3 regions of the Variovorax sp. FW301-JW7 genome follow, and region 1 is predicted to be linked to each of the others. Evidence: predicted binding sites of a transcription regulator. Region 1 holds the regulator's gene; each other region holds the start of a gene.
The links. The regulator sigma-54, encoded in region 1, starts transcription at its own class of promoters, with help from an activator protein. The targets are predictions, from matches to a motif close to TGGCANGNAANCTGCTTT.
Positions count from the first base shown of each region.

Region 2: AC3WQM_RS08920 (transglutaminase family protein) is a predicted target of sigma-54. The motif match lies at 1,462-1,479, and genes of this name have one in related genera.
Region 3: AC3WQM_RS23585 (pilin) is a predicted target of sigma-54. The motif match lies at 4,694-4,711, and genes of this name have one in related genera.

Region 1 covers NZ_JBYTBC010000016.1:7,274-16,908, forward strand. Annotated here, with positions in the region: gene AC3WQM_RS29055 (YceI family protein) at 1-130, shown strand, start outside; gene AC3WQM_RS29060 (YceI family protein) at 169-804, shown strand; gene AC3WQM_RS29065 (LysE family translocator) at 827-1,471, shown strand; gene AC3WQM_RS29070 (phospholipase D family protein) at 1,476-3,092, opposite strand; gene rpoN (RNA polymerase factor sigma-54) at 3,103-4,695, opposite strand; gene lptB (LPS export ABC transporter ATP-binding protein) at 4,713-5,507, opposite strand; gene lptA (lipopolysaccharide transport periplasmic protein LptA) at 5,504-6,223, opposite strand; gene AC3WQM_RS29090 (thiol:disulfide interchange protein DsbA/DsbL) at 6,346-6,990, opposite strand; gene AC3WQM_RS29095 (SPOR domain-containing protein) at 7,143-7,910, opposite strand; gene argS (arginine--tRNA ligase) at 7,925-9,610, opposite strand.
Region 2 covers NZ_JBYTBC010000003.1:94,400-104,034, forward strand. Annotated here, with positions in the region: gene AC3WQM_RS08920 (transglutaminase family protein) at 1-1,388, opposite strand, end outside; gene AC3WQM_RS08925 (DNA internalization-related competence protein ComEC/Rec2) at 1,510-3,978, shown strand; gene AC3WQM_RS08930 (circularly permuted type 2 ATP-grasp protein) at 4,077-5,573, shown strand; gene AC3WQM_RS08935 (alpha-E domain-containing protein) at 5,585-6,541, shown strand; gene AC3WQM_RS08940 (Lcl C-terminal domain-containing protein) at 6,662-7,252, shown strand; gene AC3WQM_RS08945 (phosphoethanolamine transferase) at 7,266-8,915, opposite strand; gene AC3WQM_RS08950 (SH3 domain-containing protein) at 9,118-9,582, shown strand; gene glpK (glycerol kinase GlpK) at 9,595-9,635, opposite strand, start outside.
Region 3 covers NZ_JBYTBC010000009.1:162,667-172,301, reverse strand. Annotated here, with positions in the region: gene AC3WQM_RS23590 (pilus assembly protein) at 1-3,376, shown strand, start outside; gene AC3WQM_RS23585 (pilin) at 4,121-4,636, opposite strand; gene AC3WQM_RS23580 (3',5'-cyclic-nucleotide phosphodiesterase) at 4,839-5,642, opposite strand; gene AC3WQM_RS23575 (CHASE2 domain-containing protein) at 5,672-7,930, opposite strand; gene AC3WQM_RS23570 (FHA domain-containing protein) at 8,003-8,653, opposite strand; gene AC3WQM_RS23565 (Stp1/IreP family PP2C-type Ser/Thr phosphatase) at 8,727-9,536, opposite strand; gene AC3WQM_RS23560 (TerC family protein) at 9,565-9,635, opposite strand, start outside.

The DNA of each region.
Region 1 (9,635 bases):
CACGGGCACCCTCACGATCCAGCGGCTCGACTACAAGGTGGGCGACGGCGAATGGACCGACACCTCGGTGGTCGGCAACGAGGTGCAGGTGCGCTTCAAGCTGACGCTCGCGGGCCTCGGGCCGCTGTGACGACGATTTCATTTCCCATGCATCCTTCTTCCCTTGCCATGAACAAGCTCCTCTTCGCCGCGGCCCTGTGCGCGGGCGCGGCCCTGCCCCTGGCCGCCACGGCCCAGGAATACACGGCGCCGCCGCTGGCCGCCAAGCCCGCGGGCGGGCCGGCCAAAAATGCGAGCTACGTGATCGACCCGACCCACACCTTCGTCATGTACGAGATGGGCCACTACGGCACCACCACCAACCGCGGCCGCTTCAGCACCAAGGACGGCTCGGTGCAGATCGACGGCACCGGCGCCAGCGGCAAGGTCGACATCACGATGGACATCAGCTCCATCAACACCGGCGTCGACCTGCTCAACCGCCACGTGCAGAGCAAGGACTTCTTCAACGTCGCCGAATTCCCCACCGGCCGCTTCGTGGCCGAGCGCATCGACTTCAGCGGCGACAAGGTGACCGACGTGCCCGGCACGCTCACACTCATGGGCCAGACCAAGCCGGTGACGCTGAAGGCCGTGCGCTTCAACTGCTACCTGAACCCGCTCATCAACCGCCAGGTCTGCGGCGGCGACTTCGAAGCCACCGTGCAGCGCAGCGACTGGGGCATCACCTGGGGCCTGAACTTCGGCTTCGAGAACAAGGTGAAGCTGCTGGTGCAGGTCGAAGCCGTGAACGTGCAGCAATGACGACGACGCAAGGAGCCACGCGATGATGGACACCACCCTTTCCCTGCTCGGCATCGCCGGCGCCATGGCCGTGGGCGCGATGAGCCCGGGCCCGAGCTTCGTGATGGTGGCGCGCACGGCCGTGGCCTCGCGCAGCGACGGGCTGGCGGCGGCCCTGGGCATGGGCGCCGGCGGGCTGGCCTTCTCCATCGCGGCGCTGGCCGGCCTGCAGGCGGCGTTCCTCGCGGTGCCGGGGCTGTACCTCGCGATCAAGGCCTTCGGCGGCGCCTATTTGATCTACCTGGGCTTTCGCATCTGGCGCGGCGCGCGTCAGCCGCTCGCGATCACGCCCGACACGGACGCCTCGCCGCGCCAGCAAGGCCGCAGCGGACGCACCTTCCTGCTCGGCCTGGCCACGCAGGTCAGCAACCCGAAGACGGCGGTGGTGTACGCGAGCATCTTCGCGGCCTTCCTGCCGCGCGAGGTGCCGCTGGTGCTGGCGCTCGCGGTGCCGGCCGTGATCTTCTGCATCGAGACGGGCTGGTACGCGATCGTCGCGCTGGCGCTGTCCTCGGCCGCGCCACGCGCGGCCTACCTGCGCTACAAGACCTGGATCGACCGCGCCGCCGGCGGCGTGATGGGACTGCTGGGCCTGCGGCTGGTGTGGTCGGCCATGCGCGGCACCTGAGGCCCTAGAGCAGGCTCTCGGGCGTGAGCGGCGCCAGCAGCTCGAGCATGGTGCGGTCCCAGAAGCCCGAGTCGGGCTCTTCGTGCAGCACGGTGGTCTTGCCGCCTTCCTCGCTGACCCACTCGATGCGCCGCGAGCCGGTGGCGCCCGCATCGGCGCCTTCGGCAAAGCGCAGCCGGTAGGCGCCCTGCTGCTTGAGCACGTCGAGCAGCTTCAGGGTCTGCTGCGCCATCTCGGGGCTGCGGATGAACAGGCCGATCTCGGTGTTGTGGACCTCGGAGCGCGGATCGAAATTCATCGAGCCGACGAACAGGATGCGCTGGTCGATCACCGCCGACTTGGCGTGCAGCCGCCCCACCGACGTGCCGAACAAACCGAGGCGCACGCTGCGCCGCGTGCGCGCGGAACTCAGCTCGTGCAGCTCGGCGCCCAGCGCGAGCATGTCGGCGCGGTAGCGGCGGTAGGCGGTGTGCACCAGCGGCTCGTCGGTGGCGGCGAGCGAGTTGGTGACCACGCTGATCTTCACGTGGCGCCCGCGGATCTCGCGCATCACCTCCAGCCCCGACGCGCCCGGGATCAGGTAGGGCGAGACCAGCGTCACCTCGCTGCGCGCGCGGCGCATCTGCTCGACCACGTTGTAGCGCACGCTGTCCACGTCGAGCAGCGGCACGCCGCCGTACGACGCGGTCTTGCCGATCACGCGGTCGGGTGAATCGGCATACGCCTCGGCGGTGGTCCAGATCAGGCCGAGCTTGCCGGCGTCGAGGTCGTCGGCCACCGGGCTGTAGCCCAGCAGGTCGTTGGGCGCGGGCCTGGGCGGCGGCGGCGTGGTGTCGGGGCCGGTGGCGGCGTCGAAGCGGCGCTGCAGTTCCTCGCGCGGCAGGTCGGTGTGCACGACCGCGCCGATCGGGCGCACGTGCGGGCTGTTCCAGTACTGGTCGAACAGCACGCCCAGGCGCGGGATCAGCGCGCCCGTGACGAAGGTGTCGAGGTCGATGAAGTTCGGGCCGGTGGTGCGGCGGAAGTACTGGTTGCCGATGTTGCGCCCGCCCGCCACCGCCATCGCGCCGTCGGCGATGAAGAGCTTGTTGTGCATGCGGCGGTTGACGCGGCTGAAGTCGAACAGTGACGCGGTGAAGCGCTTGAGCAGGCTGCCGCGCCCCGCCGGAAACGGGTTGAACAGACGCAGCTCGACGTTCGGCGTGGCGGCCAGGCCGAGCAGCAGCTCGTCTTCGCCGGACGTGTAGAGGTCGTCCATCAACAGGCGCACGCGCACGCCGCGCTGGGCCGCATCGCGCAGGGTGCGCAGCAGGTAGCGGCCGGTCTCGTCGTTCTCGATCTGGTAGTACTGCACGTCGAGCGTGCGCTGCGCGCGGCGCGCCAGCTGCAGCCGCGTGTCGAAGGCGAAGTCGCCGCCGGGCATCAGGCGAAAGCCGCTGAGGTCGGGGTCGGGCTGCGAGGCCAGCGCGATCTTGCCGAGCGCGGTGTCGGCCGAGACGGCGATGGCCTTGGTGGGCGGGCGCGGCGCCTCGTCGGGCAAGGTGGCACAACCGGCGAACAGCGATGCAGCCACGAGGGCGAAGACCCAATGCCCCCAGCGCGACAGCAGGCGACGGGTCATCGTGGGCTTTCTACAGAGCTTTGCGCAGGTTGGCGGGCGCGATGCGCAGCGCCTCGCGGTACTTGGCGACGGTGCGGCGCGCGCACTCGATGCCCTGCTCTTTCAGCATCTCGGAGATCTGGCTGTCGGACAGCGGCTTCTTGATGCTCTCGGAACTCACGAACTGCTTGATCAGCGCGCGCACTGCCGTGCTCGACGCGTTGCCGCCGGTCTCGGTGCCCAGCGCCGAACCGAAGAAGTACTTGAGCTCGACCGTGCCGAAGGGCGTCGACATGTACTTGGCGGTGGTCACGCGCGAGATGGTCGATTCGTGCAGGCCCAGCTCGTCGGCGATCTCGCGCAGCACCAGCGGGCGCATCGCGAGTTCGCCGTGCACGAAGTAGCTCTTCTGCCGCTCGACGATGGCGTTGCTCACGCGCAGGATGGTGTCGAAGCGCTGCTGGATGTTCTTGATGAACCAGCGCGCCTCCTGCAGCCGCTGCGACAGCGCCTGGCTGCCCTCGCCCTTGTGCGACTTGAGCGCACCGGCGTAGATGTCGTGCACGCGCAGGCGCGGCATGACCTCGGGGTTGAGCATGACGCGGAACTTCACGTTCGTGCCGCGCCCGGTCTTGGTGACGATCACGTCGGGAATGACGATGTTGCGTTCGACGTCCACAAAGCGCCGGCCCGGCTTGGGCTCCAGGCGCGCAATGATCTGCAGCGCCGAGCGCACCAGCTCTTCGTTCGTGCGCGTGAGCGTGGCCAGGCGCTTGAAGTCGCGCCGCGCGAGCAGCTCCATCGGCTGCTTGCAGATCGCGATGGCGGTCTTGCGGATGAGCGCTTCGGCCTCGGTCTCGTCTTCGCTGGCGAGCGCCTTCAGCTGGATGCTCAGGCATTCGCCGAGGTCGCGCGCGCCGACGCCCGCCGGCTCCAGGCTCTGCAGCAGGCCGAGCGCCACCTGGAAATGGTGCACGAGGTCGTCGAACTGGTCGTTGTCGTCGCCCGCCAGGCCCGAGGCCAATGCGGGCAGCGAGTCTTCGAGGTAGCCGTCGTCGTTGAGCGATTCGATCAGGAAGCGCAGCGCGGCACAGTCGTTTTCGTTGAGCCGCAGGCTCAGCGCCTGGCGGTGCAGGAACGACTGCAGCGACTCCTGGCTGCGCGCAAGCTCGGTGGCGTCGGCACGCTCGTCGTCGCCCAGGTTGTTCTGGCGCGCGGGTGCATCGCTGCCCCACTCGCTGTCGTCGGGCGCCATCTCGACGGTGCCGTCGCCTTCCCAGTCGGGCTCGCGCTCGGTGATCTCGGCGGCGGGGCCATCGGAGTCGGGCGTGGACGTGGTTTCGCTGGTGGTGGTCGTCGCGCTGCTGGTCGGCGCCGGGGCGAAATCGCCTTCGCCGGTTTCACCGCCCTCGTCGCGCGGCACGGGCGTGTCGACAGCATCGAGCCCGAACTCCTCGCGCGCCGCTTCTTCCGCGGTGCGTTCGAGGAACGGGTTCTCGTCCAGCATCTGCTCGACCTCCTGGCTCAGCTCGAGCGTGGAGAGTTGGAGCAGGCGAATGGACTGCTGCAGCTGTGGCGTCAGCGCCAGATGCTGCGAGACGCGAAGGGACAGCCCTTGCTTCATGGAGACCCGACCCTCCCTTACATGCGGAAGTGCTCGCCCAGGTACACCCTGCGTACCTCGGCGTTGTCGACGATCTCCGAGGGTGTGCCTTGTGCCAGCACGTGCCCGTCGCTGATGATGAACGCGTGATCGCAGATGCCCAGCGTTTCACGCACGTTGTGGTCGGTGATGAGCACGCCGATGCCACGTTCCTTCAGGAAGCTGATGATCCGCTGGATCTCGATCACCGCGATCGGGTCGATGCCGGCGAAGGGCTCGTCCAGCAGGATGAAGCGCGGCTGGGTGGCCAGCGCGCGCGCGATTTCGACGCGGCGGCGCTCGCCGCCCGACAGTGCGAGCGCAGGCGAATCGCGCAGATGGTCCACGCGCAGGTCGGCCAGCAGGTCGGTCAGGCGCTCGTCGATGTGCTGCTTGGACAGCGCCACCAGACGGCCGTTGGCGTCGGGCTCGCGCTGCAGCTCGAGCACGGCACGCACGTTTTCCTCGACCGTGAGCTTGCGGAAGATCGAGGCTTCCTGTGGCAGGTAGCTCAGGCCCATGCGCGCGCGGCGGTGGATCGGCATGTGGGCGATGGGCTCGCCGTCGATGGTGATCTCGCCGGCGTCGGCGCGCACCAGCCCGACGATCATGTAGAACGACGTGGTCTTGCCGGCGCCGTTGGGGCCGAGCAGTCCGACGACCTCGCCCTTTTGCACATCGAGCGAGACGTCTTTCACGACCGTGCGGCTGCCATAGCTCTTCTTGAGGCCGCGCGCCACGAGGCGGCTGCCCGGGACGCCGTCGGCGGGCGGGGTTCCTGCGGTTTCGATCACTTGCGCCCTTCCCCTTCGGTGCCGCCCAGCGTGGTGCTCGAGCGCAGCCCGGCGCCGGGCGCGGGGGTGGGCGCCGGGGCCGCGGGCTTCTTGCCGCCGGCCGCCGGTGCAGCGCCGGGCGCCGCCGGGGCCGGCGTGGCCTTCGGCGTGAGGATGGCCTTCACGCGACCGCCACCGCCCGCCGAGACGCCGGCGTTCGGCGGCACGAGGGAGCCGTTGACGGTGTAGGTGTCGTTGCTCTGGTCGTAGACGATCAGCGCGCCGCTGCTCTCGTCGTTGGCCGTGGCGCCGATCAGGCGGCGCATGACGGCGCGGCGGATGAACTTGACGTTGTCGGCGCGGCTGTCGTACTCGATGACTTCCGACTCGCCCTCGATCCACTCGTCGCCGGCGTTGCGCTTCTGCTTGTAATAGGCCAGCTTGCCGGGCGCCGCCGTGACCACGCCGTACTGGTAGCCCTCGGCGTCCTGGCGCACGTCCAGCCGCGCACCGCGGATGATGATCGTGCCCTTCGTGACCAGCACGTTGCCGGTGAACACGCTGGTCTGTTTCAGGTCGTCGTAGCGCATCGAGTCGGACTCGATGTTCATCGGCTTGGTGCGGTCGGCGGTTTCAGCCAGGGCGCCGGAGGCGGCTCCGGCCAGCAACAGCGCGCCGAAGGCCAGGCGGCCGAGGCGACGAAGGGTGGGGAATGTGGGGATGGAGGGCAATGTCATAAAGGCACGAAACTTGCTCTGAAACATTGTATGCGTGGGACGGTGATTGACCACCGCCGCCAATGAAAAAGCCCGCCGAAGCGGGCCTTGCGTTCGACCAGGAAAGCAGGTCGCCGGGTCGGTCAGCCCTTCTTGGCTTCGCCGATCAGGAAAGTCGCAACCTGCAGCACCTTGGCCATGCTGCCGGCGGTTTCGCCGTCGACATACCAGCGGCCTGCCACGGCCAGGGCCGGCACGCCGGCGACCTTGTAGGCCTCGGTCTGCTGCGACGCGCGACGGGCCTTGCTGGCCACGCCGAAGGACGCAAATGTTTCCTTGAACTTGGCGCCGTCGAGGCCGGCACGCTCGGCCCAGGCCTGGATGTTGGCTTCGCCGTTCAGGTTCTGGCGCTGTGCGTGGATCGCAGCGAACACCTTCGGGTGGTATTCCTCCAGCTTGCCCATGGCTTCGAGCGTGAAGTACAGGCGCTGCTTGGCTTCGACGTCGTTGCCCACGAAAGGCACCGGGATGCGGCGGAACGCCACTTCCTTCGGGGCTGCCTTGACCCAGGCTTCGAGCGAGGGCTCGAAGTCGTTGCAGTGCGGGCAGTTGTACGAGAAGAACTCGACCACCTCGACCTTGCCGGCGGATGCATCGACGGGCACGCGCTTGTCGAGCACGAGGAAATCGGAGCCGGCCTTGGGGGCGCGCTGGGCGTGTGCCGGAACGGCAGCCAGCGAAAGCAGCCCGATCGAAGTGGCGGCCAGCGAAAAGTCACGACGTTTCATGGAAAAGATTCTCCTGTGGGTACCGCAGTACAGAGCCGGCGCGCCGCCGGGAGTTCCCCGTGGGCGGCGCGACCGAGGCGCTGGAATTGACAAACGCGTGCGGCGAATGCCGCGCGGGCGAGAGCTTAATGGCTGTTCAAGAAAAGCGTCGGTCAGCGCTGCACGCGCACCAGCGCCGATTCGAGACCGCCGCCGTCGAGCCGTTCCTTGAGCCGGTCGGCGTCGTCCTTCTTGTTGAACGGGCCGGCGCGCACGCGGTAGACCGTGCGACCGGCCTGCTCGCGTTCGGTGACCTTGGCCTCGACGCCCATCAGCGACAGCTTGGCGCGTTGCGCCTCGGCGTCGTCGGTGGTGCGGAAGGCGCCGGCCTGCACGAAGTACATGAAGGGATCGGCACCCGACGGCGACGGTGCGGCGGCCGTGTGGCTCGGCGCAGCGGACGCGGTGGTCGTGCTGCCGCCTGCGCGGGCCCGGGCAAGGTCGCCCAGCGGATCGTTAGACGGCGGCAGCGCGTTGGCTTCGGCCGGCACCGGCGCGGGGCGTGCCGGCTTGGGCGCCACCACCACGGGGGCGGGGGCGGTGACCGGCGGGGTGACGGTGGTGGGCGCCGTGCCCGGTGCCGCGGTGACGGGGGCGCCGGTGATCGGGTTCACCGGGCCGGTGGCCGTGGCGGCCGGTGGCGTGGCCGCCGGCTTGGGCGCGCCGGCCTTGCCGGCCAGCGGTGCGTTCGGGTCCCAGTCGCGGTTCTTGCGGGCTTCGGCTTCGTCCTGCTCGGCACCGCCGCGTTGCGTCTTGTTGACGAACGGGATCGGCACCTTGGTGACGTAGACCGCGATGCCCAGGGCGACGCCCAGACCGAGCACCAGGCCGATGATCAGCCCGATGACGATGTTGCCGCGTTGTCTGCTTGTCTTCTTCATGTTCAGAGGGTGATTCACATCTTGTTCGGCGCACTGACGCCGAGGATCGCGAGGCCATTGTGCAGCACCTGCGCGGCCGCTGCGACGAGTGCGAGACGCGCCAGCTTGACCGGCTCGTCGTCCACCAGGATGCGCTCGGCATCGTAGTAGCTGTGGTAGCTGGCCGCGAGTTCGCGCAGGTAGAAAGTCACGTCGTGCGGGGCGAAATCCTTCGCCGCCGCTGTCAGCATGGCCGGGTACTTGGCCAGCAGCAGCATCAGCGCCTGGGCCGCCGGGCTGTCCAGCGGCGACAGGTCGACCGCCTTGAGCGCGGCCACGTCGCCGCCCCAGGCCGCGAGCACCGAGCAGATGCGCGCGTGGGCGTACTGCACGTAGTACACGGGGTTGTCGTTGTTCTTGGTGACCGCGAGGTCGACGTCGAAGGTGTATTCCGTATCGGGCTTGCGGCTGAGCAGGAAGAAGCGCACGGCATCGGTGCTGGTCCACTCGATCAGGTCGCGCAGCGTGACGTAGCTGCCGGCGCGCTTGCTGATCTTGACCTCTTCGCCGCCCTTCATGACGCGCACCATGGTGTGCAGCACGTAGTCGGGGTAGCCCTCGGGAATGCCTTCGCCCGCGGCCTGCAGGCCGGCGCGCACGCGCGCGATGGTGCCGTGGTGGTCGGTGCCCTGGATGTTCACGACCTTGTGGAAACCGCGCTTCCACTTGGCGATGTGGTACGCGACGTCGGGCACGAAGTACGTGTACGTGCCGTCCTGCTTCTTCATCACGCGGTCTTTGTCGTCGCCGTAGTCGGTCGACTTCAGCCACAGCGCGCCGTCTTGTTCGTAGGTCTTGCCGGCGGCCACGAGCTTGGCCACGGCCGCCTCGACGCGGCCGCTGGTGTAGAGGCTGGACTCGAGGTAGTAGTTGTCGAAGCGCACGCGGAAGGCCTGCAGGTCCAGGTCCTGCTCGCGGCGCAGGTAGGCCACGGCGAATTCGCGGATGCTGTCCAGGTCGTCGATGTCGCCGCTGGCGGTGTACTCGCGGTCGTCCGACTTGACGGTCTTCTTTGCCTTGAAGTCCTCGGCGATGTCGGCGATGTAGTCGCCGTTGTAGGCCGGGGCCTTTTCGCCGCTGGGCCACTCGGCGTCGCCGGGCTTGAAGCCCTTGGCGCGCAGCTGCGTGCTGTTGGCCAGCGTCTGGATCTGCACGCCGGCGTCGTTGTAATAGAACTCGCGCCACACGCTCTGGCCCTGCGAAGCCTGCAGGTTGCAGATGGCGTCGCCCAGCGCGGCCTGGCGGCCGTGGCCGACGTGCAGCGGACCGGTCGGGTTGGCCGAGACGAACTCGACCAGCACCTTTTCGCCGGTGGCGGGCTGCTGGCCGAAGGTTTCGCCGGCGGCCAGCACCTCGCGCACGATCTGCTGCTTGGCGGCAGCCTTCAGGCGGATGTTGAGGAAGCCGGGGCCGGCGATCTCGATGGCCTCGACCCATTGGCCGAAAGCGGGGGTGGCGAGCAGCGCAGCGCTCAGTTCCTCGGCCAGTTCGCGGGGCTTGCGCCCCAGCGGCTTGGCGAGCTGCATGGCAGCGGTGCTGGCGAAATCGCCGTGCGCCGCCACCTTGGGCGACTCGAACGCGGCTTTGGCGCCGGCGCCGGGAGAGAGGGTTTCGAGCGTGTTCGCGAGCGCCGCGAGCAGCTCCTGTTTGACCAATAGCATCTGTGAATTTTACCGGGGGCAAACC
Region 2 (9,635 bases), on a different contig from region 1:
ACCGGCAGGCGGCGTTCGCGCCACAGGTAGTAGTAGGTGTCCTCGTAGCCGGGCTGGATGTAGCGCTCGGTGAGGCCCAGCTTGTGCGCCAGCACGGTGGTGAAGCGGCGCGCGTCCTCGCTCGTGTAGTGGGTGGGAAAGCGTTCGTCGGCGAACAGCTCGGGGTCGTGCCACAGCGTCTGGCCGTCGGCGCGCCAGAAGATCGACAGCGCCCAGCGCGGCAGTTGCTCGCCCGGGTACCACTTGCCCTGGCCGAAATGCAGGAAGCCGCCCTGGCCGTACTCGGCGCGCAGCTTGTGCACGAGCTCGGTGGCGTAGCCGCGCTTGGTGGGGCCGAGCGCGTCGGTGTTCCATTCGGCCGCGTCGCGGTCGCCGGTGGCCACGTAGGTCGGCTCGCCGCCCATCGTGAGGCGCACGTCGCCGGCTGTCAGGCGCGCATCGACGGCGTCGCCGAGCGCGATCACCTCGGCCCATTGTTCTTCGGTGTAGGGCTTGGTGACGCGCGGCGATTCGTAGATGCGCGTGACCGTCATCTCGTGGCTGAACTCGACCTCGGATTCGTCGACGCCGCCCTCGATGGGCGCGGCGCTCGACGGCGTGGGCGTGCAGGCCAGCGGGATGTGGCCTTCGCCGGCCATGAGGCCCGAGGTGGCGTCCAGGCCGATCCAGCCGGCGCCCGGCAGGAACACCTCGCACCAGGCGTGCAGGTCGGTGAAGTCGACCGTGGTGCCGCTCGGGCCGTCGAGCGCTTTTACGTCGGGCGTGAGCTGGATCAGGTAGCCCGAGACGAAGCGCGCGGCCAGGCCCATGTGGCGCAGCAGCTGCACCAGCAGCCAGCCCGAGTCGCGGCAGGAGCCGCTGCCGTTGGTGAGCGTTTCTTCCGGCGTCTGCACGCCGGGCTCCATGCGGATGAGGTAGTTGACGTCCTGCTGCACCTGCTGGTTCAGGCCGACCAGGAAGTCGATGGTGCGCTGCTCCTTGCGGTCGACCTTGTCGAGATACGCCTCCAGCAGCGGCGTGACCGGATCGGCCACGAGGTAGGGCGCCAGCTCTTCGGCCTGCGAGGCCGTGTACTTGAAGGGGAAGTTCTCGGCCTGCGGCTCGAGAAAGAAGTCGAAGGGGTTGTAGACCGCCATCTCGACCACGAGGTCGACCGTGACCTTGAACTCGCGCGTTTTTTCGGGGAACACGAGCCGCGCCTGGTAGTTGGCGAACGGGTCCTGCATCCAGTTGACGAAGTGCTCGGCCGGTTCGACCCGCAGCGAGTACGAGATCACATTGCTGCGGCAATGGGGCGCGGGGCGCAGTCGCACGACTTGCGGGCCCAACTGCACCAGGCGGTCGTATGTGTAGTGGGTGACGTGGTGGAGTGCGGCGTGGATGGACATGCGTAGGGGCGTGCAGTGCAGCGAGGTTGCATCGAAAAGATGTCTCTGGTGAGACGCATACTAGCCCAGTTGCCAAGCAATTAACGCGCCATCGAGCGTGGGTTGGGGGAGGGTTTGCATCATGGATTCCGGGGTGTGGGGAGGGCAGTCGCGGCGTGCGTCCGAGGCGGTCGCGGGTGGGGCGGGGGCCTTCGTTGTGCTCGGCGGCACGCTGCTCGGCGCGGCCTTGCAGTTGCGCCAGCCGCTGCTGTGGCACGCAGGCGTTTACGTCGCGTTGTTGCTCGCGGGGCTCGGCGGCGGATGGCTGTTGTGGCGATGGCGTGGGCCTCGGCCGATCGTGCTGGTGCTGTCGCTGGCCTGCGGTGCGATGGCCGGCGCGGGGCTCGCCGGATGGCGCGCGACGGCTTATGCAAACGGGGCGCTGGAGCCGCAACTGGAAGGGCGCGACCTGCGGCTCACGGGCGTGGTCTCGCAGATGCCGCAACCCGGCGAGATCGGAACGCGCTTCCGTTTCGACGTGGAGACGGCGCAATGGGCCGAGGCCTCGCGCGATGAGGCACCGCCGACGGTGCCACCGCGCATCGCACTCGCCTGGTACGGCGAATACAGCGGGATGTGGGAGCAGCCCGCCGAACGTCGCGCATCCGTCGCACGCACCGTGGGCGAGGTGCACGCCGGCCAGCGCTGGCAACTGACCGTGCGCCTGCGCGCGCCGCACGGCAACCTCAATCCGCATGGCTTCGACAGCGAGCTGTGGGCGTGGGAGCAGGGCGTGCATGCGCAGGGCCATGTGCGAGTTGGCGCACGCGACCCTGCGCCGCAACTGATGGGCACCACTTGGCTGCACCCGATCGAGCGGGCGCGCGAAGCCGTGCGCGATGCGGTCTTCGCCCGCGTGGACGACCGGCGCCAGGCCGGCGTGATCGCCGCGCTCGTCACAGGCGACCAGGGCGCCATCGACCGCGCCGACTGGGACGTGTTCCGCGCCACCGGTGTGGCGCATCTGATGTCGATCTCGGGCCTGCACATCACCTTGTTCGCTTGGTTTGCGGCGCATGTCGTCGGCGCGCTCTGGCGGCGCAGCAGCCGGCTCATGCTGCGGCTGCCCGCGCAACAGGCCGCGCTCGCGGGCGGCGTGCTGCTGGCCGCGCTCTACGCGCTCTTCAGCGGCTGGGGCGTGCCCTCGCAACGCACGGTCTGGATGCTTGCGGCCGTGGCGCTGCTGCGCCTGACCGGCCGGCGCTGGCCGTGGCCGCACGTCTGGCTGCTGACGGCGGCGGTCGTGGTGGCCGCCGACCCGTGGGCGCTGCTGCAGGCCGGCTTCTGGCTCAGCTTCGTGGCGGTGGCGGTGCTGTTCGCCTCCGCCACGGCTGTGCCGGGCGAGGGGCGGGTGGGCGCGCTCACCCGACTGGGCCGCTTCTTCCGCGAGCAATGGACCATCACGCTGGCGCTCGCGCCGCTGAGCCTGCTGCTGTTCCAGCAGGTGTCGGCCGTCGGGCTCGTGGCCAATGCGATCGCGATCCCGTGGGTGACGCTGGTGATCACGCCGCTGGCGATGCTCGGCGTGGCGGTGCCGCCGCTGTGGGATGTGGCGGCCGGTGCGGTGAAGCTGTTCGCCTCGTTGCTGCAGGCGCTCGCCGGCCTGCCGTTCGCCACGCTGTCGATGGCCGCGCCGCCGCCGTGGCTGGCCGCGGGCGGCGTGGTGGGCGGTGTGCTGCTGGCGATGCGCCTGCCGTGGTCGATGCGCGCGCTCGGCCTGCCGCTGCTGTTGCCGGTGCTGCTGTGGCAGCCGGCGCGGCCCGCCGTGGGCGAGTTCGACCTGCTCGCCGCCGACATCGGGCAGGGCAACGCGGTGCTCGTGCGCACCGCCACGCACAGCCTGCTCTACGACGCCGGCCCGCGCTACGGGCTCGACAGCGACGCGGGCCACCGCGTGCTCGTGCCGCTGCTGCGCGCGCGGGGCGAGCGGCTCGACCTGCTGTTGCTGAGCCATCGCGACATCGACCACACCGGCGGCGCGCCCGCCGTGCTCGCCATGCAGCCGCAGGCGGCGCTGCTGAGTTCCATCGAGGCCGGGCATCCACTGCAGGCGCTGCGCCCCGCGCGCCGCTGCGAGGCCGGGCAGCGGTGGCGCTGGGACGGCGTCGACTTCGAGGTGCTGTTTCCCTTCGACAGCGACTACCTCGGCTTCACGCGGCCCAATGCCGTGTCGTGCGTGCTGCGCATCGGCAACGGCCGGGCCACGGTGCTGCTGGCCGGCGACATCGAGCGGCTGCAGGAGGCCGCGCTGGTGTCACGAACCACTGGGCTGCAGGCCGACCTGCTGCTGGTGCCGCACCATGGCAGCAAGACTTCGTCGAGCGAGGCGTTGCTCGACGCCGTGCGCCCACGCATTGCCCTCGTCCAGGCCGGCTACCGCAGCCGCTTCGGCCACCCGGCGCCCGAGGTGGTGGCGCGCTACGTCGAGCGCGGTGTGCAGGTGGTCGACAGCCCGCGCTGCGGCGCCGCCCATTGGGCAAGCCAGCTGCCCGCCGAGCTGAAGTGTGAACGCGCGCACGACCTGCGCTACTGGCGCCACCGCATGCCTTGAAGGTCCGAAACGCGAAATGCCCTCGCATTGCGCCCAAACCTAGGGCTTCTACTGGCCTTGAACTTGCTAAGCTATGGCTCAAGGAGATTGGTCGTTCCATGCACAAATTCGACGAGATGTATGAGCAGCTCCCCTATGCGGGCGCTGCAATCCGACAGCACTACAAGCGCTACGACCAATGGCTTGCGAAGCAACCCGGTGAGGTGATGCGATCGCGGCGTGAAGAGGCGGAAATGATTTTCCGCCGGGTCGGCATCACCTTCGCGGTGTATGGCGCCAAGGACGAGGACGGCTCCGGCACCGAGCGGCTGATCCCGTTCGACCTGCTGCCCCGGATCATTCCCTCCCACGAGTGGGAGAGCATGGAAAAGGGGCTGGTGCAGCGTGTCACGGCGCTCAACCGCTTCCTGTACGACGTGTACCACGACCAGGACATCATCAAGGCCGGCATCATTCCGGCCGAGCAGATCCTGAACAACGCCCAGTTCCGTCCCGAAATGATGGGCGTGAACGTGCCGCACAACGTCTACTCGAACATCTCGGGCATCGACATCGTGCGCGCCCCCGATGCCCAGGGCAACGGCGAGTACTACGTGCTCGAAGACAACCTGCGCGTGCCCAGCGGCGTGAGCTACATGCTCGAGAACCGCAAGATGATGATGCGGCTCTTCCCGGAGCTGTTCAACCAGAACCGCATCGCGCCGGTCGCCCATTACCCCGACCTGCTGCTCGAAACGCTGCGCGCCAGCGCGCCGCCGGCCACGGCCGAGCCCACGGTGGTGGTGCTCACGCCCGGCATGTACAACAGCGCCTACTTCGAGCATGCCTTCCTGGCCCAGCAGATGGGCGTGGAGCTGGTCGAAGGCCAAGACCTGTTCGTGAAGGACGACTTCGTCTACATGCGCACCACGCGCGGCCCGGTGCGGGTCGACGTGATCTACCGCCGCGTCGACGACGACTTCCTCGACCCCGACGTGTTCCGCCCGACCTCCACCCTCGGCTGCGCGGGCCTCATGCGCGCGTACCGCGCGGGCAACGTCGTGATCTGCAATGCCGTGGGCACCGGCGTGGCCGACGACAAGTCGATCTACCCCTACGTGCCGAAGATGATCGAGTTCTACCTCGGCGAGAAGCCGATCCTGAAGAACGTGCCCACCTACATGTGCCGCAACAAGGACGAGCTGCAGTACACGCTCGACAACATGAAGGACCTGGTCGTCAAGGAGGTGCACGGCGCCGGCGGCTACGGCATGCTCATCGGCCCGGCCGCCACGCAGGCCGAGATCGAGGATTTCAAGAAGGCCGTCATCGCCAAGCCCGACGGCTACATCGCCCAGCCCACGCTGAGCCTGTCGACCTCGCCGACCTTCGTCGACGCCGGCATCGCGCCGCGCCACATCGACCTGCGTCCCTTCGTGCTCTCGGGCAGCGAGGTGCAGATGGTGCCCGGCGGCCTCACGCGCGTGGCACTCAAGGAAGGGTCGCTGGTGGTCAACTCGTCGCAGGGCGGCGGCACCAAGGACACCTGGATTCTCGAAGCGGACCGCACGGCCAAGCCGAAGGCGGCCACGCAGTCGCAAAGCCAATCGCAGTAGGAGAACCCACGATGCTGTCCCGCACCGCAGACCACCTCTACTGGATGTCGCGCTACACCGAGCGTGCCGAGAACACGGCGCGCATGCTCGACGTCAATTACCAGACCTCGCTGCTGCCGCAGTCGGCCGAGGTCGCCAAGTACGGCTGGCAGGGCGTGCTCTCGATCAGCGAGCTGCTGCCGCTGTACAACGACAAGTACGACCACATCGCGCCCAACGAAGTCATGGAGTTCATGGTCAAGGACGAGAGCAATCCGTCGTCGATCGTCTCCTGCCTGAAGGCCGCGCGCGAGAACGCGCGTGCCGTGCGCGGCGCGCTCACCACCGAAGCCTGGGAAACGCAGAACACCACCTGGCTCGAGGTGAACCGCATGCTGCGCGCCGGCGATTTTGAGCGCGACCCGGGCCAGTTCTTCGAGTGGGTCAAGTTCCGCTCGCACCTGTCGCGCGGCGTCACGCTGGGCACGATGCTCCAAGATGAGGCGTTCTACTTCTCGCGCCTGGGCACCTTTTTGGAGCGTGCCGACAACACGGCGCGCCTGGTCGACGTGAAGTTCCATGCGCTCAACAGCGAATTCTTCGGTGCTGCCACCGAGGAAGACCAGGAGTACGACTTCTATCACTGGAGCGCGATCCTGCGCAGCGTCTCGGCCTTCGAGGTGTACCGCAAGGTCTACCGCGACGTGATCAAGCCCGAGCGCGTGGCCGAGCTGCTGATTCTTCGCGCCGACATGCCGCGCTCGCTGCACGCGAGCCTGGCCGAGGTGGTCGCCAACCTGGCGAAGGTGCAGAACGAGCAGAGCGCCGAAACGCAGCGCCGCGCCGGCAAGCTGCTGGCCGACCTGCAGTACGCGCGCGTCGACGAGATCCTGGCGACGGGCCTGCACGCCTATCTCACGCAGTTCCTCGACCGCGTGAACGAGTTGGGCGGGCGCATCAGCCAGGACTTCCTGGTGCCGGCGCACTGACAAGGCACCGAGTCCTGCGGGCCCATCGAGGCCCCAGGACCTCGCATGGCGGGCGGTAGCATTCGAGTTCGATCTCGATCCAAATTGCTGACCGCAGGGAGTTCCATGAAGAAGAAATCAATGCTTGCCAACGATGGCAAGTGGATGGCCGCCGCCCTGGCGGCCGTCGTGCTGCTCGCCGGCTGCGACCAGGCCGGGTCACCGAAAGAACAAGCCTCGGCGCAGGCATCGACGGCCGTCGTCGTCGATGCCGCCACGGGATTGCGCTGGCTGCGCTGCGCGTTGGGGCAGACCTGGCAGGGTGGTCGTTGTGTCGGCGAGGCTGAAGCCCTGAGCCTGATGGACGCGCAGGAGCGCGTGCAGGCGCTCAACGCCAAGGGCCATGAAGGCATCTCGCAATGGCGGTTGCCGACCATCGTGGAGTTGGCGGCGCTGCGGCGTTGCGACCACGGCCTGGTCGACGAGCAGTTCACGCTCGAGCTGAGCCCCGAAAAGGAGCCCGTCAACGTGCCACGATGGTGCGCCCGCGAAACCTCCGTTCCCACCATCGACAGCGCACGCTTTCCCGACACGCCGCTGCGCAAGTTCTGGTCGGGCTCGGGCAGCGAGGCCGCGCAGCACTTCTACGCCGTGGACTTCAGCAATGCGTGGATCGGCCAGAACGAGGCGGCCGAGGCCACCCATGCGGTGCGGCCGGTGGCCGATCGCTGACCTTCAGCTGCATCTACTTCGAGAACGACTCGACAGCCACCGGAATCTCCGGCGCTTGCCACTCATAGCTGTCGCCCAGCACATTGCGCTGCGCCTTCTGCCCGCTCCAGCGGATGCCCAGCAGGTCCATGAGGCTCCAGCCCGCCCAGTCCGCGCGGAAGGGCTGCTGCGTGGCGGCGCCGGTGGGCAGCGGCTCGCGGTTGCGCCAGACGATGGCCGGGATGCGGTAGCCCGAGGCGGTCGCGGGGCTGTGGCCTGCGCGGTCGCTGCCGTGCCCGACTTCCTGGCCGTGGTCCGACAGGTACATCCAGGCGCGGTAGTCCTCGGGGCGGCCCGTGCTGAGGGTCTGCTGCAGCAGCTCCGACACCACGAAGTCGTGGTACAGCAGCGCGGCGTCGTATTGCTGGCGGAAGTGCCGCACCCAGGCCGAGCGACCGTCCTTCACGAGGCCGGTCTCGATGGCATCGACGTTGTCGTCGAAGGGGTTGGCGTTCTCGGGAAAGCGCAGGCTGTAGTGCGGGTGTGCGCCCATCAGGTGGACCACGATGAGCTTGCGCTCGCTGCTCGTGTCGGCAAAGGCTTCCTGCACGCAGTCGAGGATCTCGCCGTCGAGCGAGGCGCTGGCGCGGCCCGGCGTGCGGTTCACCATGTCGACCACGTCGGCATAGCGCGCGTGCTCCTGCTCGATGGCCAGGTCGTCGTGGTTGCTGATCCACCAGACCTTGTAGCCGGCGGCGCGTGCCAGGGCGAGCAGGTGGGGCGGGCTGTCGCCGTTTCCGTTTCCATTCGCCGGCTGCCCGAAATGGAACATGTTGCGCAGCGCGGGCAGGGTGCTCGCGTCGACCGACCACGCGTTGCGCAGCACGGCCATGCGGTCGCCTTCCTGGGCCTTGTGCGCCTGCAGGCGCGGCGTGGTCGGGCGGCCGTAGCCGTACAGGCCCATGTTGTCGCGGTTGATGCTGTCGGTGATGACCAGCACCACCGTCGACGGCCCTTCGCGCGAGAGCACCGGTGCGATCTGCCGCGCCTGGGCCATCTGCGCATCGCGGGTTTTTTCCTGGCCGGCCCAGGCGGCGCGCTGGTCCTGCAGCGACTGCGACCACTGGGTCCAGAAGACGACCGGGTGCAGCCGGCGCCAGGGCTTGCTCACATAGGCCACGCAGGCCGCGAGCAGGATCAGCAGCAGCAGCGAGCGCACCCAGAACGGCCGCCGCGCACGTGGCGCCGCGGCGCCACGTCGCGCGAACAGGCCCGCCACCACGCCTGCCGCCGCGAGTGCGGCCGACCAGACGACGGCGGAGCGCCAGTGCATGCTGAGGTACTCGGCGCTTTCTCGTGCGTTGGTGTTGGCCGCCGCGCCCAGCACCATGGCGCTGTCGGGCGCGGCCTGGTAGGTGTCGAGCAGGTAGGCGCGGACCACGGCGTCCAGGCCGAAGCCCATGACCCAGAGCCACACCAGCGCCGTGCGCCAGCGCCGCAGGCGTGCGCTGTGCAGCGGCCACAGCAGCCAGAGCACGGGCGGCGCGGCGAGCACCGCGAGCTGGGCGATGCGGCGGCCGTCGTGGCCCAGGGCGATCAGTGCCAGCAGCGTGGCGCCGACCACGCCGCAAGCCAGCAGGGCGCTGGCGGTGGGACGCGGGGCGTCGATGTGAGGATGTGTCAAACGCGGCGTGGGGGAGTCGAAAGGCGGGCGAATTCTGCCCCGCACCCTGCGGCAACGCGTTCAGTGTCCCGACCCTGGCGGGGTCTTTGGGGCACGCCTCAGGGATATCCCGGCGGAACTTATCGGCGCTCAGCGTCCCAGAGGGGGCTTCGACCGGCGTTTGCCGGACCTCCCGTGTCTTCTCGAAAGGAACCCTCGCCCCATGGCCCGATTCAGCCGCCGACTGCCCGCGCTCCTGCTCGCATTCTTCTTCTCGTGGATGGTGCTGCCGTCCGCCTTTGCCGCGCAGCCGCAGATGGTCAGTGTCGCGGTCAAGACCCTGAACATGCGCACCGCCCCCAGCCAGCGCGCCGAGGCGCACTGGACAGTGAGCCGGGGCTATCCGCTGCGCGTGATCGGCCGCAAGGGCGACTGGCTGCGGGTCACCGACTTCGAGAACGACAAGGCCTGGGTCTTCCGCTCGATGACGAGCAAGACGCCGCACCACGTCGTGAAGGCGAAGACCGCGCAGCTGCGCCGCGCGCCCGGCGCGCGCAGCCCGGTCGTGAAGAAGGCCGTGTACGGCGACGTGCTGCGCACCCTCGAGCGCCGCGGCGACTGGGTGAAGGTGCGCCACGAAGGCGGCGCCACCGGCTGGGTGCTGAAGCGCTCCCTCTGGGGCTGGTGAACCCGAGGGCGCTCAGGTCGCGGTCGCCTGGCGCACCGCGCGCTCCCAGCGCG
Region 3 (9,635 bases), on a different contig from region 1:
CAGCAATGTCTTCGAGAGACGCACCGTGACGAGCGCATCGGACGCGGCAGTCAAGACCAACTATGCGAACTGGTACTCGTACTATCGCAAGCGCTACCTCTTGATGCGCACGGCGATGGGCCGGGCCATCTCGCCCCTGGACGACAAGTACCGTGTCGGCTTCTCGACGATCAGCGACACCGGCGTGGTGGATGGCGCCAGTACCGCTGGATCAGGCACGGGTTACTTCCGTGACGTGAAGGACTTCGACCAGGGACAGAAGGACAACTTCTACAGCAGCCTGTACGGTTCCCGACCCAATGGCGGTACGCCACTGCGAGCCGCGCTCTCCAAGGTGGGGCGCTATTTCGGCAAGAAATTCGACAACCAGTACGACCCGATGCAGTACTCCTGCCAGCGCAACTATGCGCTGCTGTCGACCGATGGCTATTGGAACGGCGGCAAGGGCATGCAGCTGAACGGCACCTCGGAGATCGGACAGCAGGATGGCGATGAAGTCCGCCCCATGGTGGACAGCACGGTGCGCACCGTCACGCAGGTCATCACGTACACAGCACCCGCGACAGCAACGGAAACCCGGGTTCAATCGCGTACGCTGACTCGATCACGCACGAAGGTCACAGTCGCCTCGAATACAGGGGGCGGGTGCAGCAGACAGTATCGAGTAACCAAACAACCGCAGACTGCGTCCCAAACCGAAACTCAAACATCTCTGACACCACAGCGCGGCACCGCCACATACACGGTGACGACCGTCACGACAGGAGGGACAGCGAGCACGCCGGTGACCGGTCCGATCGGCTATTCGAACTGGACCTATTCAGGCGTCGCGACCGCCTCCAGCACCCAGGGCGCCATCGGCTCCTGGTCTGACAGTGGGAACGCGGACAAGTCGACCTGCGTCAGCTCGGGGGCGGGGAGCACCACCTATACCCCGGACACCAACGGCACAGTCACCCAGCAAGGGTCGCTGTCGACTGGCACGAGCAGCCAGGCTATCACTCAGCCTTCCTCGGACCAGTTCACCCCGAGTACGCCGGTCGAGAGCACGACATTCGACGGCGGCGTCTCCAACACACTCGCCGACGTCGCTCAGTACTACTACAAGACGGACCTGCGAAACGGCAGCAACTGCACGTCCACTTCGTCGGGCAACGGGTCTCAGGACGTGTGCGCGAACATCGTGCGCACCACCGAGGCCGACCCTGCCACCTGGCAGCACATGAACACGTTCACCATCGGCCTCGGCGTGAGCGGCACGCTGGCCTATGACAAGAACTACCTGACGCAACCAAGCGGCACCTACGCCGATCTGAAACGCGGTCCGCTCAACTGGCCTTCACCTGGCAACGCCGCTTCGGATGGCAACGGCGATGCCCGCAACGTCGACGACCTGTGGCATGCCGCGGTCAACGGCCGCGGCCAGTACTACTCCGCGATGAATGCGGGCCTGCTGGCCGAAGCCATCAACGGCGTCGTCTCGTCGGTCAAGCAGGTGGCCGGCGCCGGTTCGGCCGCATCGACCAGTTCGCTGGAGCTGGTCGCCGGCAACAACAACCAGGTCTTCCGCGCCAGCTACACCACGCAGGCCTGGACCGGCGACCTGCAAGCCTACGCGCTTCGGGGCAGCGATGCGACCATCGGCGCGCGCGCCTGGTCCGCACAGGCTCAACTCGATGCGGTGACACCGGCGAACCGCAACATCTACTTCAACAACAGCGGAACGCTGCAGGGCTTTACCTACGGCAACCTGGGCTCGACGCTACAGGCGAACTTCAACAACCGCATCTGCTCGACCGGCCTCACCGCGAGCCAATGCACCCTGCTGACAGCGGACGACAAGACCATTGCCAATTCCGGCGCCAACCTTGTCAACTACCTGCGCGGCGTAAAGACATACGAGTCGCAAAGCGTCAATGCATCGAATGCGCCGGTGGCAGCCTTGTATCGCAAGCGCGAACACGTGCTGGGCGACATCGTCAACGGCGCGCCAGTCCATGTCGGCAAGCCACCTTTCAGTTACGCCGATGCCGGGTACGCGGACTTCGTGGTGTCGAAAGCCTCTCGCAAGAACGTCGTCTACGTGGCGGCCAACGACGGAATGCTGCACGCGTTCTCGTCCGACACATCAGACGGTGGCACCGAGCTCTGGGCTTTCATTCCCACGGCGGTCATGCCCAACCTGTACAAGCTGGCCGACACCGCCTATGGCGCCAACCATCAGTACTTCGTGGACGGAGCGCCGGTGATGGGCGACATCAAGGTCGGCGACACCTGGAAGACCATTCTTGTCGGCGGCCTCAACAGCGGCGGAAAGAGCTACTACGCGCTGGACATCACGAACCCCACCAGTCCCTCGATGCTGTGGGAGTTCACCGACGACAACCTCGGCCTCAGCTATGGCAACCCGGTCATCACCAAGAAGGCCGACGGCACCTGGGTGGTCGTGTTCGCATCGGGCTACAACAACACCAGCGGCGACGGCAAGGGCCACTTGTTCGTGCTGAACGCGAACACCGGCGCCAAGCTCCAGGACATCTCGACCACCGCCGGCAGCGCCAGCGCGCCCAGCGGCCTGGCGAAGATCAATGCATGGATCGACGATGCCGCCAACAACACCAGCAAACGCTTCTACGGCGGTGACATGCTGGGCAACCTGTGGCGCTTCGACATTGACGGCCTGATCGAGCCGAAGCGCGCGGCGCTCAAGCTCGCGACCTTCCAGGTCAGCAATACGCCGCAGCCGATCACCACCAAACCCGAGACCGTGGAGGTTGCAGGCAAGCCCGTGATCGTGGTCGGGACGGGCCGCTATCTGGGCCAGAGTGACATCGAGGACACCACGCAGCAGAGCATTTATGCCGTGAAGGACCCGCTGACCAACAACGGCTGGGGCGATGTGCGCGCAGACACGACCAATTTCGTGCGGCAAACCTTCACACTGAATGCAGCTGCAGCCACGGCCACCACCGCAGCTGTTTCGAACAACGCTGTGAACTTCGCGACCAAGGGAGGATGGTGGATCGACCTGCCACACGGCCGAGAACGCATCGCCACCAATCTGGGCCTGCAACTCAACACCCTTGCCATCGCAACCGCCATCCCCAATGGCGACGCGTGTGCCTCAGGCGGCTCGTCGTGGCGCTACTACCTCAACGTGACCAATGGCGGCGTGGTGACCACCAACCCGGCCGGCATGCAGTGGAGCAGCAGCACGCTGATTGTCGGGATGAGCTGGGTGAAGGACAGCGATGGGAATATCCGCATCATTTATCAGCGGAGCAATGGGGATCTGGGGTCGGAAGTTCCGCCGACCGGGCCGCCGTCGGGGAACGGGAGTGTGCATCGGACTTCCTGGCGGGAGCTGGTGAACTAGACACAAGGTGTCTGATCCAGGCTGTCATAGGTTGGCGCCTACAAAGGACTGGTAGGCCTGGGTATTGAAGGTGCTGGAGACGCCCGATGAATTTCATCGGGCGTTTTCAATTTCAGGGCTGGTACGGTCTCTGCGAGACCCCGCGCCGCTAGTGCGACTAGCGCACCTCGCAAACGAACTTGATCACGGTGTATTCGCGCGCATCACACTAGCGGCCACACCAACCCCAGGACGGCCCAGAACTCGATGGCGGCTAGCTCTTGCTCTACTCAACCCGGAAGAAGCTTTTGCGAGAACACGAAGGCCCTTTTTCGATACGTGCCCGGTCCTTCTTCAGTACATCCGATCACCACCTCGAACAGTCGGGCATTCGCGTTGACTTCAAAAGGCAGCACCTCGGGGAAGTCGACCTTCTGCTCGGTGAGTCGATGGCATGGAAGCGGAAGAGGATTTCTTGGCCGATACGGGCATGGGCAGCCGAGAGGATGCTGAATCCCAGTTCTGGTCGCCGTGCCAATACAGTCGAGCGGCTCCGGATACCGTAGCGCTATTGGACCGGCCCTGGCTGCGTTCGCTTTCTTGATTGAAAGACCAAGAGTCTGCGCGCCTCGAACCTGACCCCATTGACCGGCCTTGCTTGAGGGAAAAGGTGCCAGTCCACGAAGACTGGTACACGAGGATTAAAAAGCAAAAAGCCGCCCGAAGGCGGCTTGGTTGTAGGCCGTTCTGAGCAGCCTCAGATTGTTATTGGTCGCAAGTCTTAGGACGAACCGACTGGTCCAGGTTGGACTTGCATGCCCAGCTCGCGTTGCTGGCGGTGTATACGAACGTAATGGTCTGGCCCTTCAGCTTATCGTTAACGCCCGTCTGGGCGAACGTTGCGACGAGACTGCATTCGCCCGCGACAGCCGGATTGGCCGTGATGCCAGAGACGTACTTGCCGGCCAGCGTGAAATTGTTGGAGGTATGCAGAGCACCAGCTTCGACCGGGGCCACTGGGGGGTTGGCAGCGGGCTGCCCAGGAATCGGCGCGTCTGTGCTGCAGGCCTTTGCCAAACCTTGGGAGCCGGCAATCTCCATGAGTGGGGTCTTCAGACCGGCGAGCAGGTTCATTGCTTCAGTGGTCTGAGCGCGAGCCGTGTAGTTTTGGTACTGCGGCAGAGCCACAGCTGCCAAGATACCGATGATCGCCACAACGATCATCAATTCGATCAGGGTGAAACCCTTTTGCACATTGCGTGCGATAGAACGACGGTTCATTCGATTAACTCCAGGTTGGTTTGTAAAGCCCGGGAACCAGCCCGGAGCGGGGTAACTTCCGCAGCATCCGTGCCACCCAGCTTCCCCACCCTGCAGCCCTCGATCGGGCCGTCTTTGGTCACAAGATAGTTACATGATGTGACACAACTCGCACTCAGATGCCAATTGTGTCGACAAATTTGTCATGCCCGACCGACCCTTGTCAGAACGTCAGCACCCCATCCGCCTTCAGCCAGCGGATGTCCCGCTGCGCCAAGCCGGCCACCTCCCGCCCTGCCAGCATCTCGATCTGGCTCATGATTTCTTCGGTCTCTGCGGGCTTGGTGTGGGTGATGTAGATCGGGTACTGCTTGCCCGGATCAATGTGCGCCAGCTCGTGCGCCAAGGCCACAGGCGACAGGTGCAGGCTGCGTTCGGCCAGCGCCTCCTCACGGGAGCTGAAGGCGGTCTCGATGACCAGCATCGCCACGTCGATCGCGTTGACGCGCTCCCAGAACGGCGGGTTGCGCTCGGTGTCGCCGCTGAAGACCCAGTGGGCGCCGCCTTCGGCCCGACGGATGGCGAAGCCGCAGGCTGGCACGGTGTGGACGGCCGGCAGCACCTCGATCAGCTTGGGAGCGTCGCGCCCCAGCTCGAGGCACTGCCCGACTGCGATCTCGTGAAAGCTCACGAAGGGCGATTCGGGGCTGGGAATGCGTTCGAAATTCGGCCAGATGACGTTGTTGAACACATGCGCGCGCAGCGCGTCGATGGTGGCTTTCAGGGCATGCACGCGCAGCGGCCGGGTGCGGCGGCTGCCGACGGCGTCGAGCATCAGGGGCAGGGCGGCGATGTGGTCGAGGTGCGAGTGGGTGAGCACCACGTCGTCGATGGCGGCCATCTCGTCGAGGGTGAGATCGCCGACGCCCGTGCCGGCGTCCACGAGCAGGTCCGCATCGACCAGGAACGAGGTGGTGCGGCAGTCCTTGGCGATGGCGCCCGAGCAACCCAGCACGCGTACCTGCATTGTGGAAGACCCCTTGGTTGCGTCTGTCGTCATTTGGTGTCGAACCGGGTGGCGCCGTCCCAGTCCGGGTCCTGCGGGCGTAGCGCCATCGAGGCTAAACGCTGGGCATAGAGCTGGTAAAGGACTTTTTTGGCATCCGCGGCGAGCAGGGGAGCCAGCAAGTTTCGGCCCAGCGCCCAATCCTGGCGGCGGTAGGCAGCGAGCACCTGGGTCCAGCGGTCGAGTTGCTGCGATGTGTCCCGCGCTTCAGCGCCGACCTGCGCAGAAAGCGGGGTGTAGATGGCGACGGCCTGGGCCTTGCCCTTGACGCGCACGCTGTCGAGCTCCTGCCAGACGAAGCCGGGCGCCGCTTCGCGGGTCGCGCCGCTGGCCACGATCTCGACCCCGTAGTGTCCGCTCAGACCCTCCAGCCGGGAGGCGAGATTGACCGCGTCGCCGACCACGGTATAGCTGCGGCGCGCGGTCGAGCCCATGTCGCCGACGCTCATGAGGCCGCTGTTCAGGCCGATGCCGGCGCTGATCTCGGGGCGGCCGTTGGCGCGGTGCTGGCGGTTGATGTCGTGCACGGCAGCGGCCATGTCGATCGCGGCCTGCACGGCGAGCGCGGCGTGGCCGGGCGTGTCGATGGGCGCGCCCCAGAAGGCCATGACGCAGTCGCCCATGTATTTGTCGACGGTGCCGCGGTGCGCGCTGATCACCTCGGTAAGGCGGCTGAAGACGGTGTTCAGGAAGGCCTGCAGCTCGGCCGGCGCCATCTGCTCGGACAAGCGCGTGAAGTCGCGCATGTCGCAGAACATCACGGTCATTTCCTTGCTCTCGGCGCGCATGCTGTAGCGGCCGGGGCGCACGAGCATTTCGTCGACCAGCTGCGGCGGCACGTAGGTGCCGAAGAGCCGCACCAGCCCGCGCCGCGCGCGCGATTCGACGAAGTAGCCCCAGCTCATGTTGAGGGCAAAGGCCAGCGCCACCATGAAGAGCGCCGACGCCAGTGGGAGCACGAGGCTGTGGCCGATGTAGAGCCAGGTGTTGAGACCGACCAGCGCGGCGACCACGCCCGCACCGAGCAGCACGGCGCGCGATGCCGACAGCAGCGACAACCCGAAGGCGAGCACGAGTCCCGCCGCCAGCACGGTCAGCACTTCGTAGCCCGGCGCATAGTCGGGCACGGCCAGCAGGCGCCGGTCGAGCAAGCCCGAGACGATGTTGGCATGCACCTCGACGCCCGGGAACGCAGCACCGACCGGGGTGGCGCGCAGGTCCTGCAGGCCGGGGGCGGTGGCGCCGAGCAGGACGATCTTGTCCTTCAATTCACCCGGTGCCAGACGGCCTTCGAGCACATCGGCAGCGGCCACGTAGCGGAACGACCCTGCACGCGGACCACCAGGCCCACGGAACGGCACCTGCAGGCTGGCGGTCTGGTCGACCGGGATGCGCAACGACCCGAGCACCAGCGCCTGCAGGCGCGGAAAGTTGCCGTCGCCGGCCACGAGCGCCGGCCGCACCGGTGGCGAACCGTTTGCGATGCGGTACACCGCCAGTGCCAGCGATTCGTAGTGCCCGGGCGCCGCGTGCTCGCCTTCGTAGCGGGCGATGAGCGGCACGCTGCGGATGACGCCGTCGTCGTCGCCGTCACCGACCAGGGTGTTCAAAAACCCCGCGACTGGCGCCGCGCGCCCCAGCACCGGCAGGCTGGCGCCGAACCCGTTCCAGAGCGTGACGAAGGAAGCCTGAGGCGGAAAGGCGTCGGGCGGCAGCACCGGCGTCGCTGGCAGCAGCCCCTTGGCGCTGGGCTGTTCGGTGCGCGTGAAGTAGTAACCCAGCGCCACGGGCTGGCCGCGCAGGGCCTGAGCCAGTGTGGCGTCGTGGTCGAGGGTCGGCGCGAGCTGGTCGATTTCGGCGGAAAGCCCCGGCACATCACGCAGCGGGCCGGCCGCAATTTCCTTCAGGCGCCCAAGGCCGGAGCTGCGGTCGGGCTCGAGAAACATCACGTCGAAGCCCAGCACGGCCGCGTGCTGGCGGGCGAGCAGTTCCGTCGTGAGGCTGGCGATCTTGTCGCGCGGCCAGGGCCACTGGCCCTCGCGCGCCAGGCTGGCGTCGTCGACATCGACGATCACAACCCGCGTGTCGGGCGTGCCCGGCATGGTGGCGCGCAGGCGGGCGTCGTAGATCAGATGGTCCAGATGCTCGATCACGCCCAGCCGCCAGGTGCCAGTCGCATGGAGCAGCGCCAGCAACACCGGCAGCAGCGTGATGGCGATGCGCGGCCAGTGCCGCCGCAATGCGCTCATGGCCAGTCAGCCTTGGACAACGGATGCCTGTCGGCGAGAAAACGGGGGGCGGAGCGGGGCGCCGGGCGCGGCTCAGATCCGAACGAACTGCATGCGCGTGGCGCCGCCGAGTTCGAGCACGTCGCCTTCCTGCAGCGCGACGGCCTCGGCGCCCAGTTGCACGCCGTTGAGCGTGACGCTGCCCACGACGGTGGCCGCCACGTAGCCCTGACGGCGGCGCGTGACGACGGCCACGGCCACGCCAGGCTTGCCAATGGTGGTGACGACCTTCTGCAGCGGGACGTCCTGGCCTTCGTTGGCGCCCGAGAGCACGCGCAGCATGGGCACGCCCAGCTCGACCAGCGCGCCCGATTCGGTGGGCGCCGACGAGAGCGGCATCGGGGCCGAATACTCGGAGAGCGAGGCCCGCACGGAGCCGGGGCCGACCATGAGGTTGCTGTGCGAGCGGAAATGGATGCGGCAGCCGCCGACCTCGATGACGTCGTTGTCCTGGAGCGCCTGCTTCTGGATGGCCAGCGCATTGACGTAGGTGCCGTTGGTGCTGTTGAGATCTTCAATTTCGACTTCGCCGCCGCTCATGTGCAGCACGGCATGCTCGCCGCTGACGGCGAGATTGTCGATCACGATGTCGTTGTAGGCGCGCCGGCCCAACGTCGTGCGATTCTTGGCGAGCGCCACTTGACCGATGACGACGCCATCGACCGAAATGATCATCTTCGGCATGGCCGATTACTCCCCGTTTGCAAAGATCCAGCACCGTCAGGCGGCGCAAACGGTCCGCCGCCTGGGTTGGCTGCTACATGGCCCCGCGGGTCGCTTCGCTGACGCCCGCCTTGGCCAGAACAACTGAAATGTTATCCCGTCCGCCATTGTCGTTTGAAATTGCAACCAAAAGTGAAGCCATCTCCTTGAGCCCGAGATCGCGAGTCAAAAGCGTGAAAAGCTGCGCATCCGACACCATCTCGCTGAGCCCGTCGGAGCACAGCATGTAGAGATCGCCCGGCCTGGCGCTGTGCTCGTGCATCTCCAGCAAGACCTGGGCCTCCACGCCCACGGCCCGCGTCACGAGGTTGCGGGTGGGGGAATTCAGGGCCTCTTCGGGGGTGATGGCCCCGGCGTCGAGCTGCTGCTGGCGCAGCGAATGGTCGCGCGTGAGCTGCTCCAGCTTGTTGTTGCGCAGGCGGTAGCAGCGCGAATCGCCGATGTGCCCGACCACCACGCGCTGCGGGCGAAACGCCGCCAGCACCAGGGTCGTGCCCATGCCCCGCAGTTCTTCGTGGGTGATGCCGGCCTGGAGGATGGCGCCGTTGGCCTCGTCGGTGGCCGCCTGCAACGCACGCCGGACCACGCGGGCGGGTGCCTGCATGCCGGCCTGGGCGAACCAGCGGCCGAAGCTCGCGTGCATCAGCGAAATGGCCATGGCACTGGCCACCTCGCCGCCCTTATAGCCGCCCATGCCGTCGGCCAGCAGCGCCAGGCCGAGGGCCGGGTCGACATGCACCGCGTCTTCGTTGTGGGCGCGCAGGCGCCCGACATCGGTCAGCGCCGCAAACTCCCAGCTCAGCGCCGGTCGACTGGAGAAAAGGGAAACGCCAACACCTGCCATCGTTTGTCAGCGCTCGCTTTTTAGAAGATCAGTGCGCAGCAGCGCGTGCGCGCCGTTGCAGGAGGCGGCCCAGACCCACGACGATCACCACGCCGGCGA